Regions from separate parts of the Brevibacillus sp. B_LB10_24 genome, predicted to be linked through region 2. Evidence: riboswitches for the same ligand, from Rfam matches in the RefSeq annotation. Region 2 holds a riboswitch; the other holds the start of a gene.
What was found. A riboswitch is a leader RNA that binds a small molecule or an ion and turns the genes downstream of it on or off. The one in region 2 is predicted to bind FMN.

Region 1 (5,102 bases), on a different contig from region 2:
TGAAGTACGAAATCGCTTCGGAGTTCGGCGTACAATTGGGCGCTGACACCACTTCCCGCCAAAACGGAAGCGTTGGGGGAGAAATCACCAAGCGCCTGGTTTCTTTCGCTGAACAACAACTTGCCGGCAAATAAGGACAACCGAATAGCTGGATGAAGGGGAAAGCACCTTTGCCGGTGCTTTTCCTTTTGAAAGAATGGGGGAAATTACCTGAATAAGAAGCTGTTTTTCGAAGACAATATCAGCCAGGAGGCGAAAAACATGTACACACACTATCCTAGCACGCAAGGAACCAGCAGCATTTCCGGCGGAGCCCAAGCGATGTTTCAACCCAATTTTGCCGGAACCAGCACCCAGCAAGTAAGGCAGGATATTGCCCGCGAAGGCGGATTTGGTTATGGCCAGATGGGCGGCTACCAGCAGCATGCCCCGCAGCATTTCTATTCGGGCGGCGCTCAAGCCATTTTCCAACCCAATTTCGCCGGGACAAATGCCCAAGCGGTAAGACAGGACATCAGCCGCGAAGGCGGATTTGGCTACGGCCAGATGGGCGGTTACCAGCAGCATGCGCCCCAGCAGCATATGATGCATCAGGCCTATCCAAGCGGTGTGCAGGCGATCTACCAGCCTAACTTCGCCGGGACGAATGCTCAAGCGGTAAGGCAGGACATCAGCCGCGAAGGCGGATTTGGCTACGGTCAGATGGGCGGCTTTGGGCAGCAGGCAACCCATATGCATGCAGCCGGAGCCGAAGCGATCTTCCACCCGAATTTTGCCGGATCTTATCCGCAGCAAATCAGGCAGGATATCGCCCGTGACGGCGGGTTTGCCTACGGTCAACAGCAGATGGGAGGCTATCAGCAGCAGCAGCAACAGCAGATCCCGCAGTTGTCGTACGGTGCCCATTCCGTCTTCCAACCCGGTTTTGCCGGCACGAATCCGCAACAAGTCAGACAGGATATGGGAATGTCCGCTGGCGTGGCTCACCAAGGAAGAAGTATATAAAAATGGAACATATTCCCCGTTCTTTCGACTCATACTAAGGGACGAAAGGCGGGGATTTCGTTTGTTTGGTTGGTGGCTGCTGGCAGGAATCATCGGTCTATTGGTTCTCATCATACTTACTCCGCTTCACATCCAGATTACGTATCGGCGCATAGAAGACAACGACCATCTCGTCGTGCAGGTTAAGGCTTGGTTTGGTTTGATCCGAGTGAAAAAAGAAGTGCCGATTCTCAAGTTTCACATGGATGACATTCAACCGGAAATCGTCGCAAGGGTGGGAGACGAACATGAAAAACACCGCCATAAGGTGATCGGCTGGGAAACCGTACAAAAATGGTCGCATCAATACCACTACTGGCTGGAGCAGATCCACGACTTACAGCCGATCGTCAGACAAATGCTGCGGCGGGTGTACTGCAAGCAGATTGAGTGGAACACCGTTATGGGAGCGGGGGACGCAGCTGCTACCGGAGTGCTGACAGGGTTGGCTTACGGAGTGAAGAGCATCATCGTATCGGTATTCTCCCATTACCTGACGATGTATACGGTACCCCGCATCAGCGTACAGCCGCTTTGGGACACGAAAGCGGTTCGCACGCGGTTTACCTGCAGGCTGCAGTTCCGGGTAGTTTTTGCCGCCGCAGCAGCAGTTCGGATCATGTTGAAATTAAGAAAAGGACGCCAGCGCAAATGGGAGGCTGCCTCGACAAGGGCATGACGAGCTGCAGGCAGCACTTCATTTTTGCCAAACTTGAGGAGCTTCTTGTATAATGGTAGAGTGTCAATTGAATCAAAGTATGCATTCCTTCAGGGCAGGGTGAAATTCCCGACCGGCGGTGATCACTTAGGTGTAAGCCCGCGAGCCCCTCGTCCGCATAAGCGGCAGGGTGCAGGATCTGGTGCGAATCCAGAGCCGACAGTACAGTCTGGATGGGAGAAGGAGTCATGGTATAGGTGTGTCCTTAAACCAGGTTTAGGGGCTTTGTTTCCTATTACCTAAATTCCTCGTTCCAGGCCTTGGAGTATCATTCCAAGGCTTTTTATTTTGACAAAAAGGAGCGGGTTTATGGATGAAACAAGCTACATGGAGCTAGCATTGACACTGGCAAAGAGCATGAAAGGACAGACGGGAACCAACCCCCTGGTAGGGGCTGTCGCAGTGAATGGCGGAAGAATCGTCGGCACAGGCGCACATATGCGGCAGGGAGAGGCACATGCCGAGGTGCATGCCCTCAACATGGCAGGAAGCCATGCAAAAGGCTGCACGCTTTACGTGACCCTGGAACCCTGCAGTCACCATGGCAGGACTCCTCCTTGCGTGGAACGCATCATCCGCGAACAGGTAAAGCGGGTGGTGATCGCCGCCCTGGATCCCAACCCGCTTGTCGCCGGAAAAGGCGTTCAGCGTCTGCGCGAGGCAGGCATCGAGACAGAAGTTGGCCTTTTGGAGGCGGAAGCCGTACAGATGAATGAAGTGTTTCACAAGTTCATCACCCGGCAGATGCCGTTTATCACCTTGAAGGCGGCCATGACGCTGGACGGGAAGATAGCAACGGTCAGCGGGGACAGCCGATGGATCAGTTCAGAAGCTTCCCGGGCCGAGGTTCATAGTCTGCGCCACCAGCACGATGCCGTAGTGGTGGGAATCGGCACGGTGGAAAAGGACGATCCGGAATTGACCACGAGAATGAAAGTAGAAGGATTGCAGCCTGTACGCATTGTCGTCGATTCGACGCTGCGGCTCTCTCCCCGGGCCAAAGTGGTGCAGGACAAGAAAGCTCCGACGCTCGTCCTGACCACAGCAGGGGTTTCCGCGGAAAAGCGGAGGCAGCTGGAGGCAGCGGGAGTGGAGGTCGTCGAGGTGAATGACGCTCCACCCGTCGATTTGCAAAAGGCGATGGAGCTGCTCGCAAGTCGGGGCATCAGCTCGGTATTGGTCGAAGGAGGAGCGGTTCTCGGGGGAGCCATGCTGCAAGCGCGGCTCGTCGACAAACTGATTGTATACATTGCGCCCAAGATCGTAGGGGGCGAAACCGCGCCGCCGGCATGGAAAATGGCAGGAGTGCCGCTGATCAGCCAGGCTGTAACATTTCGGCAGATTTCGTACCAGCAGGTAGGAGAGGATATGCGGTTTACAGGCTATCCCGTCTACCACTCACAGCAGGTTTGAGAAGAGAGGTGGACCAGTTATGTTTACAGGCATTGTTGAGGAAATTGGCACATTACAATCCGTTTCAACCACAGCGGAAGCCTGCAAATTGGCGATCTTAGCCCAGAGGGTTGTGGAAGACGTACAGCTTGGCGACAGCATTGCCGTCAACGGGATTTGTCTGACTGTTACTTCTTTTCATAAACAAGGGTTTACGGCTGACGCCGTGCCGGAGACCGTCCGCCGCACCAATCTGTCCCAATTAAAGACGGGCGACCCGATCAATCTGGAACGGGCGATGAGGGCTGACGGGCGTTTTGGCGGCCACTTTGTCACGGGACATATCGATGGCACGGCCGTGCTGACCGGGAGAAGACAGGAAGGCAGCGCTCTGATCCTGTCATTTGCCCCTGAACGGGAAGAGCTGTTGAAATACATTCTGCCCAAAGGCTCGGTAGCCCTTGACGGTATCAGTCTCACCGTGATGGATGTAGGGGAAGCAGAGTTTCGCATCTCTGTCATCCCGCACACGTTGGCGAAGACGGCACTTCACGCGAAATTGCCGGGGGAAAAAAGCAATCTGGAATGCGACATGCTCGGCAAGTACATGGAGCGCTTCCTGCTTCATCGCGAGGAACGGCAGAAGAAGCCCCGGCTCGACGAACGGTTTCTGCAAGAACATGGGTTTATCTGACAACGAAGGGAGCTTTTTGAATATGTTCGATACGATAGAAGCAGCCTTGGAAGATTTGCGGAACGGAAAGGTGATCATTGTCGTCGATGACGAAAACAGGGAGAACGAAGGTGATCTGGTAGCTCTCGCGTCGGCAGCCAACGCTGAGGTGATCAATTTTATGATTACCCACGGCAAGGGACTGGTCTGTGTCCCCATCACCGAAGAGAAAGCACAGGAGCTCGCCCTGCCGTCGATGGTCAGTCAGAACACGGACGCTCACGGGACGGCTTTTACCGTCTCTATCGATCACGTCAGCACGACGACCGGCATATCCGCATTCGAACGGGCCGAGACGATTCGAGCGATGATCGATCCGCAGTCGGCGGCAGAGGATTTTCGCCGTCCGGGACACATCTTTCCGCTCGTCGCCAAAAAAGGCGGGGTATTGCGGCGGGCCGGACACACGGAAGCGGCAGTCGATTTGGCCCGCTTGTGCGGCGCCTATCCTGCCGGCGTCATTTGCGAAGTGATCAAAAGCGACGGAACGATGGCCCGCGTACCCGATCTGCTCGAGATGAAGCGGGAGTACAATCTGAAGCTGATCACCATCGCCGACCTGATTCAGTACCGCAGAAAAATGGAAAAACTGGTGAAGCGGGAGGCGGAAGCAAACATCCCGACGGCCTACGGCAAGTTCAAGGCGATTTCCTACAGCAATGCCGTGGACGGTCAAGCCCATGTAGCATTCGTCATGGGCGACGTCCATACAGACGAGCCTGTACTGGTCCGGGTGCACTCGGAATGCTTGACTGGAGATATTTTTGGATCCGAAAAATGCGATTGCGGACCGCAGCTGCAGGGGGCATTGCGGCAAATCGCCGAGGAGGGCAGAGGGGTGCTTCTCTACATGCGCCAGGAGGGGCGAGGAATCGGCATTCACAACAAGCTGCGGGCTTATCAACTGCAGGAGATGGGATATGACACAGTGGAAGCGAATGAAAAGCTGGGCTTTCCGGCCGATTTGCGGGACTACGGCATCGGCGCTCAGATTCTGCGCGACCTGGGGATCAGCCGGATGCGCCTGTTAACCAATAATCCAAAGAAGATCAAAGGTCTGGAAGGATACGGGCTGGAAGTGACGGAAAGGGTCCCGATTCAGATCAAGCCAAACGCAAACAATGAAAAGTACTTGGAAACGAAGAAAGAAAAACTCGGCCACATGCTGAATCTGCACTAAGGGAGCGATACACGTGAAAAAGATCTACGAAGGAC
Region 2 (5,102 bases):
CGACAGCCAGGTATTCCACAGTCTTCTCCGGTATGCTGGCGTTGCCGCCGTAGCCAATCTCTTCATTGTTGCTGATGAGAAAATGAGTGGTAAAGGGCAGCTCTATGCCTGCTTCGCGCAGATAGGCCAAAACGCCAAATACAATCGCTGCGCTCGCCTTGTCATCCAGATGGCGGGACTTGACAAAACCGCTGGACGTAATCGTCACCCGCGGATCGAAGGAGACGAAGTCCCCCACCTGGATGCCCAGCGCCAGCACATCCTCCCTGCTGTTCACCCGCTCATCAAGACGCACCTCCATCACTTCTTCGGTGCGCTCCATTTTGCCAGCCTCTCTGCTGTAGACGTGAACGGATGCCTTGGTCGTCAAAATCGTCCCGGTGTAGACGCGGCCATCTCCTGTCTCGATCTCGCAGTACTCCCCCTCAACGGCATTCCAGGCAAAGCCGCCAATCATCGTCATGCGCAAACGGCCGTTAGCCTTGATCTCCTTCACCATCGCTCCCAATGTGTCCACGTGAGCGGAGAGCAGACGCTGCCGCTCGTCGCACTTCCCAGGCAGGGTAGCGAGAATCGCCCCTTTATTGGTGACAGTGTAACCTATGCCCAATCGCTTCAGTTCTTGCTCTACCCATTTCATCACCTTACCCGTATTTCCTGAAGGACTGGGAATTCGGGCGAGCTTGGCAAACGTCTCGATCATGTAATCCACGGACAGGCTCATCGAATCATTCCTCCTCTGCCGACCCGGGTCTTAACCCAGATGCTCTTTGATGTACTGAAGTACTTCCTGAACGTGTTCCGCTACTTTCACCTTCGGCCAGACCTTGGCGATTTTTCCCTCTTTGTCGATCAGAAACGTGCTTCGTTCAATGCCCATGTATTCTTTTCCGTACATTTTTTTCAAAGTCCATACACCGTAATCCTCTGCCACCTTGTGTTCGGTATCGGCCAGCAGCACGAACGGCAAATCGTGTTTGGCAATGAATTTGTCATGGGATTTGAGGTCATCAGGGCTTACTCCCAATACGACGGTGTCCAATTTTTCAAATTCGGGATGGTAATCGCGGAAATCGCATGCTTCGGTGGTGCATCCAGGAGTCATGTCCTTCGGATAGAAATACAGCACGACGTTTTTCCCCCGCAGGGAATCAAGCGAGATCGTTTCGCCGTTGCTTGCCGGCAGCGAAAAAGCCGGTGCCTCTTGACCTACTGTAATCATGTATTATCCCTTCCTTCGCTAACGTTGTTGTCTTATTTTAACAAAAGTTTGTCTGTCCCGAAAGTAAACCGGATGTTTCCAACTTCTTCATTGCGCTTTACCCGGTTAAAAGGGTAAAATGAAAAATAAAAAAATGTAAACGAATTTTAAAAATAAGCACTCCTGATCAACTGTGCATAAAACGGATGGTGAATGAATAAGTGAAAGAGTTTTTATACGTGTCAGATCCTGAAGCCCTCAAGTCGCTGGCGATTCCGGAGCGTGTCAAGATCCTTGAGTTATTTGAAGATTTAGAACCGCGGACAGCCAAGCAAATTGCTACGGAGCTGGGGGAAAATGCCGCCAGGCTCCACTACCACGTCAAAGAATTACTGCGCGTCGGTCTGCTCGAACAGGTGGACACCAGGATAAAAGGATCGATTATTGAAAAGTATTACCAGCCAGTAGCGAAAGTCATACAGGTAAACCTGCGGGTCATGATCGAGGAGAACGCACAGCAGCTGGGTGATGTGATGCTCTCGCCGATCCGCACGACGGAAAAGGACCTGCTCAGAACGATCAATCGTTTCGTCGCAAGCGATGTCGACGTGCGCAAGGAGTATTCCGATACCTTTGCCTTCGACGTAGGCGAGCTATATTTGACCAAAGAAGAGCGCAACCAGATCATCGCTGAAATTGGCGGAATTTTGGACAAGTACAAGGAATTGAAGAACGGGGAAGGCAGGCGCAAATTCAAGTACCTGAACATCTTATTCCCGCTGACGGCAGCCGACCCGGCGGAAGAGAAGCTGTTTGCGGAAATGTCCCAGCTGAATAGAGCCATCAAGTAAAGCAGGTCACAAGATCAAAAGAAAGGGGAGCAGCCTGTCGCGGCTGCTCCCCTTTCTTTTATTTGGCCCGCAGGTGCGGCATGATCTTCATCAGGATCGGTGCGGCAATGAGCGCGATCACGATCCCTTTGATTACGTTAAACGGGGCAATCCCGTAGATGATCAGTGACCATAAGCTGCTCATGTGGAACATGGCAAGCAGGTCGGGTACCGACATGTTGTACAACACGGCATAAGCGGGAATCAGCAGGTAGTAGTTGACAGCCGACATGATGACGGTCATCAACAGGGTTCCCAGCGACAATCCAAGGGCAAACCCGGCCTTGCTGCTGCGCTTGCGATACACCCAGACCGCAGCCAGAATATAGCTGGATCCGGCAAGAAAGTTGGCCAGTTCCCCGATCAAGAGACCATCGGTATTTTTCAACAGAAGGTGCAGAACATTCTTGATCAACTCAATCGTCAATCCGGCCGCCGGTCCGAACACAAGTCCGCCCAACAAGCCGGGCAGCGTGCTGAGGTCCAGCTTCAGGAAGGTGGGAAACAACGGCACCTGAAACTCCAGGTACATCAAGACAAAAGCGACTGCAGACAGCAAGGATATGAAGACCAACCTCTTGGTCTGCATCATCTGCTGCGGGTAAAGATGTTGTTGCTGCATGCGACCATCTCCTCATTTTTTTCCTTCTGAGGAATGGCAACAGCATCGTTCAGACGGCCCGCCGTCGAATGCAAAAAGCCCTGAAGACAAAAATTCGTCTCCAGGGCACACACGACATCTCTTGACTGCGACTGCACGGCGAACCAAAGGTCTGCCTTTTCAGGCCAGCCCCACTGCCGCTCATGCCATTCGCACAAGCAAACAAGCACGTCAATAAACGCACTGTCGTCATCCTTCTCCCATCCAGACTGTACTGTCGGCCCTGGATTCGCACCAGATCCTGCACCCTGCCGCTTTTTTTGCGGACGAGGGGCTCGCGGGCTTACACCGAAGTGATCACCGCCGGTCGGGAATTTCACCCTGCCCCGAAGGAATGTTTAGTTATACGAAAATCATTATAAGGCTCCGCCGGGTTTTTGGCAAGGGAAGAGAGTGCTGCTGCCCTCTACGAACCTGCTCCCTGGTATTTTTTTACCCCCCAGTTCCACACCGACAAGCCGATCGCGAAGAAGACGATGCCAACAACAGGCGTCAGCATGGTGTAGGTGTACCACATTTCCTTGCGCAAAAAGTAAGCGGCCGGATAAGTTCCGACGAACGCAAAGGGCAAAATCCAGGTCAGCGTAATGCGAATCGCCTTGTTGTATACGTCGACCGGGTAACGGCCATAGTTTTGAATATTGAAGATCATCGGCGAGATGCCGGTCCGCGAATCAGAGAAGAAGCTGATCGCGGCGATGCCCGTGTACACCCCTGCATAGACGAGCGTGCTGCTGATGACCAGCAGGATAAACAGCAGGATGTCATACCAGGTGAACGACAAGTGCAGACGGATTGCGGCATAGCCCATGATCAACAGTCCGGTGATGATGCCGAAGATCCGGTCTGGCGCCATGGATTCCAGGCAGACCTGAGCCAGATTGTGCACCGGACGGGTAAGGATGCGGTCCATTTCCCCGCGGATAATGTAGCGTTCGTTAAAGTCCCAAAACCCGAAAAACATGGAGAAGAGCGCAAACGGGATCAGAAAATAACCGTAAATGAAGATGATTTCGTCCCGGCTCCAATCCTTCAGCAAAGAGACATGCTGGAAGACGACCACGATAAATACCAGATTGATTAACTCGGAGACCAGGTTCGAGAGAAAATCTCCGACAAAGTCGGCCCGATACGCCAGGCGTGTCTTGAAATACTGGCTGAGGTAATCGCTGAACAAACGGACGATCTGTTTCATCACTAACCTCCTTGCACCACGAGGTTGCGTCGTGCGCGGCGCCACAACAGGGTAATCGGCAGGTACAGGATCGCGATCCAGGCGAACTGCAGCCAGAGCACACCCGCCACATCACTCATCGCTATGGCTCCGGAAAAGATTTTGCTCGGATAGTAGTTGATTGCCTGAAACGGCAGGAAGCCCATCAAGGTCTGCGCCCAGACAGGGAAAAAACTGATCGGCAAAATCAGACCCGACAAAAGGTCGACAACCACCCGTTTAGCCCGCATCATGCCCTCGTTGCGAAACAGGAAAAAGGTCAGGATGCCGGTCAGCAGGTTGATCTGCGTATTGATGATAAAGGCCATCAGCAAGCTGAGCAAATAGACGCCCCAGTGCTGCAGTGTCGGCGGAAAGTGTATCGGCAGAATCAAGCCGGCCAGAATCATGCCCGGAACGGCAAAAAACAACATGCGAAACATCCCTTCGCCGAGGGCCTGGGCCAGTTTTACTGACAGGTAGTTGTAGGGGCGGATCAGCTCAATGGCCACTTTTCCTTCACGGACCTCCTGGGCGATTTCCTGGTCGATGTTGTTAAAGTAAAACGCCCGCGACATCCAGGCGATCGCGACATATACCGTCATCTGCTCCGCGGTCATGCCTCCGAGGCTCTGCTGATCGCCGTAGATGGCTCCCCACAAAAAGTAGTACGCCCCGATATTGATTCCGTAAATGATAATCCCGCTGTAGTAGTTCACCCGGTACGCCAACAGCGTCAAAAAGCGGATGCGAATCAGTTCTGCATACAATTTAACCATTGACCGCAACCCCGCTGTCGACCGAATAAATATTGCGGACGATGTCCTCCGTACTCGACTCCATCACCTTCACATCGCTTACCTCATAGGAGGCCATGACGGTGGACAGCACGAGCGGAAGCATTTCCCTGCTGCGCTGCAGCTTGACCCGGACCGCGTATTCGTTTTCCGCAAACAGCTCGCACGGATACTCGCCAAGCAGACTGCGAAGCTCCTCCAGAGGAATGCGGTGTTTGAATTGAAATGCGATCTCGGTTCCGTTGCCCCACTTTTCTTTTAAATCGCTCAGCATTCCATCAAAAATGAGTTTCCCCTGGTCCATCACGATCACGCGCTTGCACAAGGCCTCGATGTCGGA

Region 1: it holds a riboswitch for FMN, as region 2 does, so the genes downstream of both, ribD (bifunctional diaminohydroxyphosphoribosylaminopyrimidine deaminase/5-amino-6-(5-phosphoribosylamino)uracil reductase RibD) here and ACI7RC_RS24840 (ECF transporter S component) in region 2, are expected to answer to the same signal.

The regions. Positions count from the first base shown of each region.
Region 1 is NZ_JBJQOQ010000021.1:7,020-12,121, forward strand. It holds gene ACI7RC_RS17860 (alpha/beta-type small acid-soluble spore protein) at 1-134, shown strand, start outside; gene ACI7RC_RS17865 (hypothetical protein) at 262-1,005, shown strand; gene ACI7RC_RS17870 (DUF2953 domain-containing protein) at 1,067-1,723, shown strand; FMN riboswitch at 1,805-1,951, shown strand; gene ribD (bifunctional diaminohydroxyphosphoribosylaminopyrimidine deaminase/5-amino-6-(5-phosphoribosylamino)uracil reductase RibD) at 2,072-3,175, shown strand; gene ribE (riboflavin synthase) at 3,195-3,848, shown strand; gene ACI7RC_RS17885 (bifunctional 3,4-dihydroxy-2-butanone-4-phosphate synthase/GTP cyclohydrolase II) at 3,871-5,067, shown strand; gene ribH (6,7-dimethyl-8-ribityllumazine synthase) at 5,081-5,102, shown strand, end outside.
Region 2 is NZ_JBJQOQ010000042.1:33,286-38,387, reverse strand. It holds gene ACI7RC_RS24855 (M42 family metallopeptidase) at 1-724, opposite strand, end outside; gene bcp (thioredoxin-dependent thiol peroxidase) at 755-1,222, opposite strand; gene ACI7RC_RS24845 (helix-turn-helix domain-containing protein) at 1,423-2,052, shown strand; gene ACI7RC_RS24840 (ECF transporter S component) at 2,111-2,713, opposite strand; FMN riboswitch at 2,941-3,090, opposite strand; gene ACI7RC_RS24835 (ABC transporter permease) at 3,159-3,947, opposite strand; gene ACI7RC_RS24830 (ABC transporter permease) at 3,950-4,744, opposite strand; gene ACI7RC_RS24825 (ABC transporter ATP-binding protein) at 4,737-5,102, opposite strand, start outside.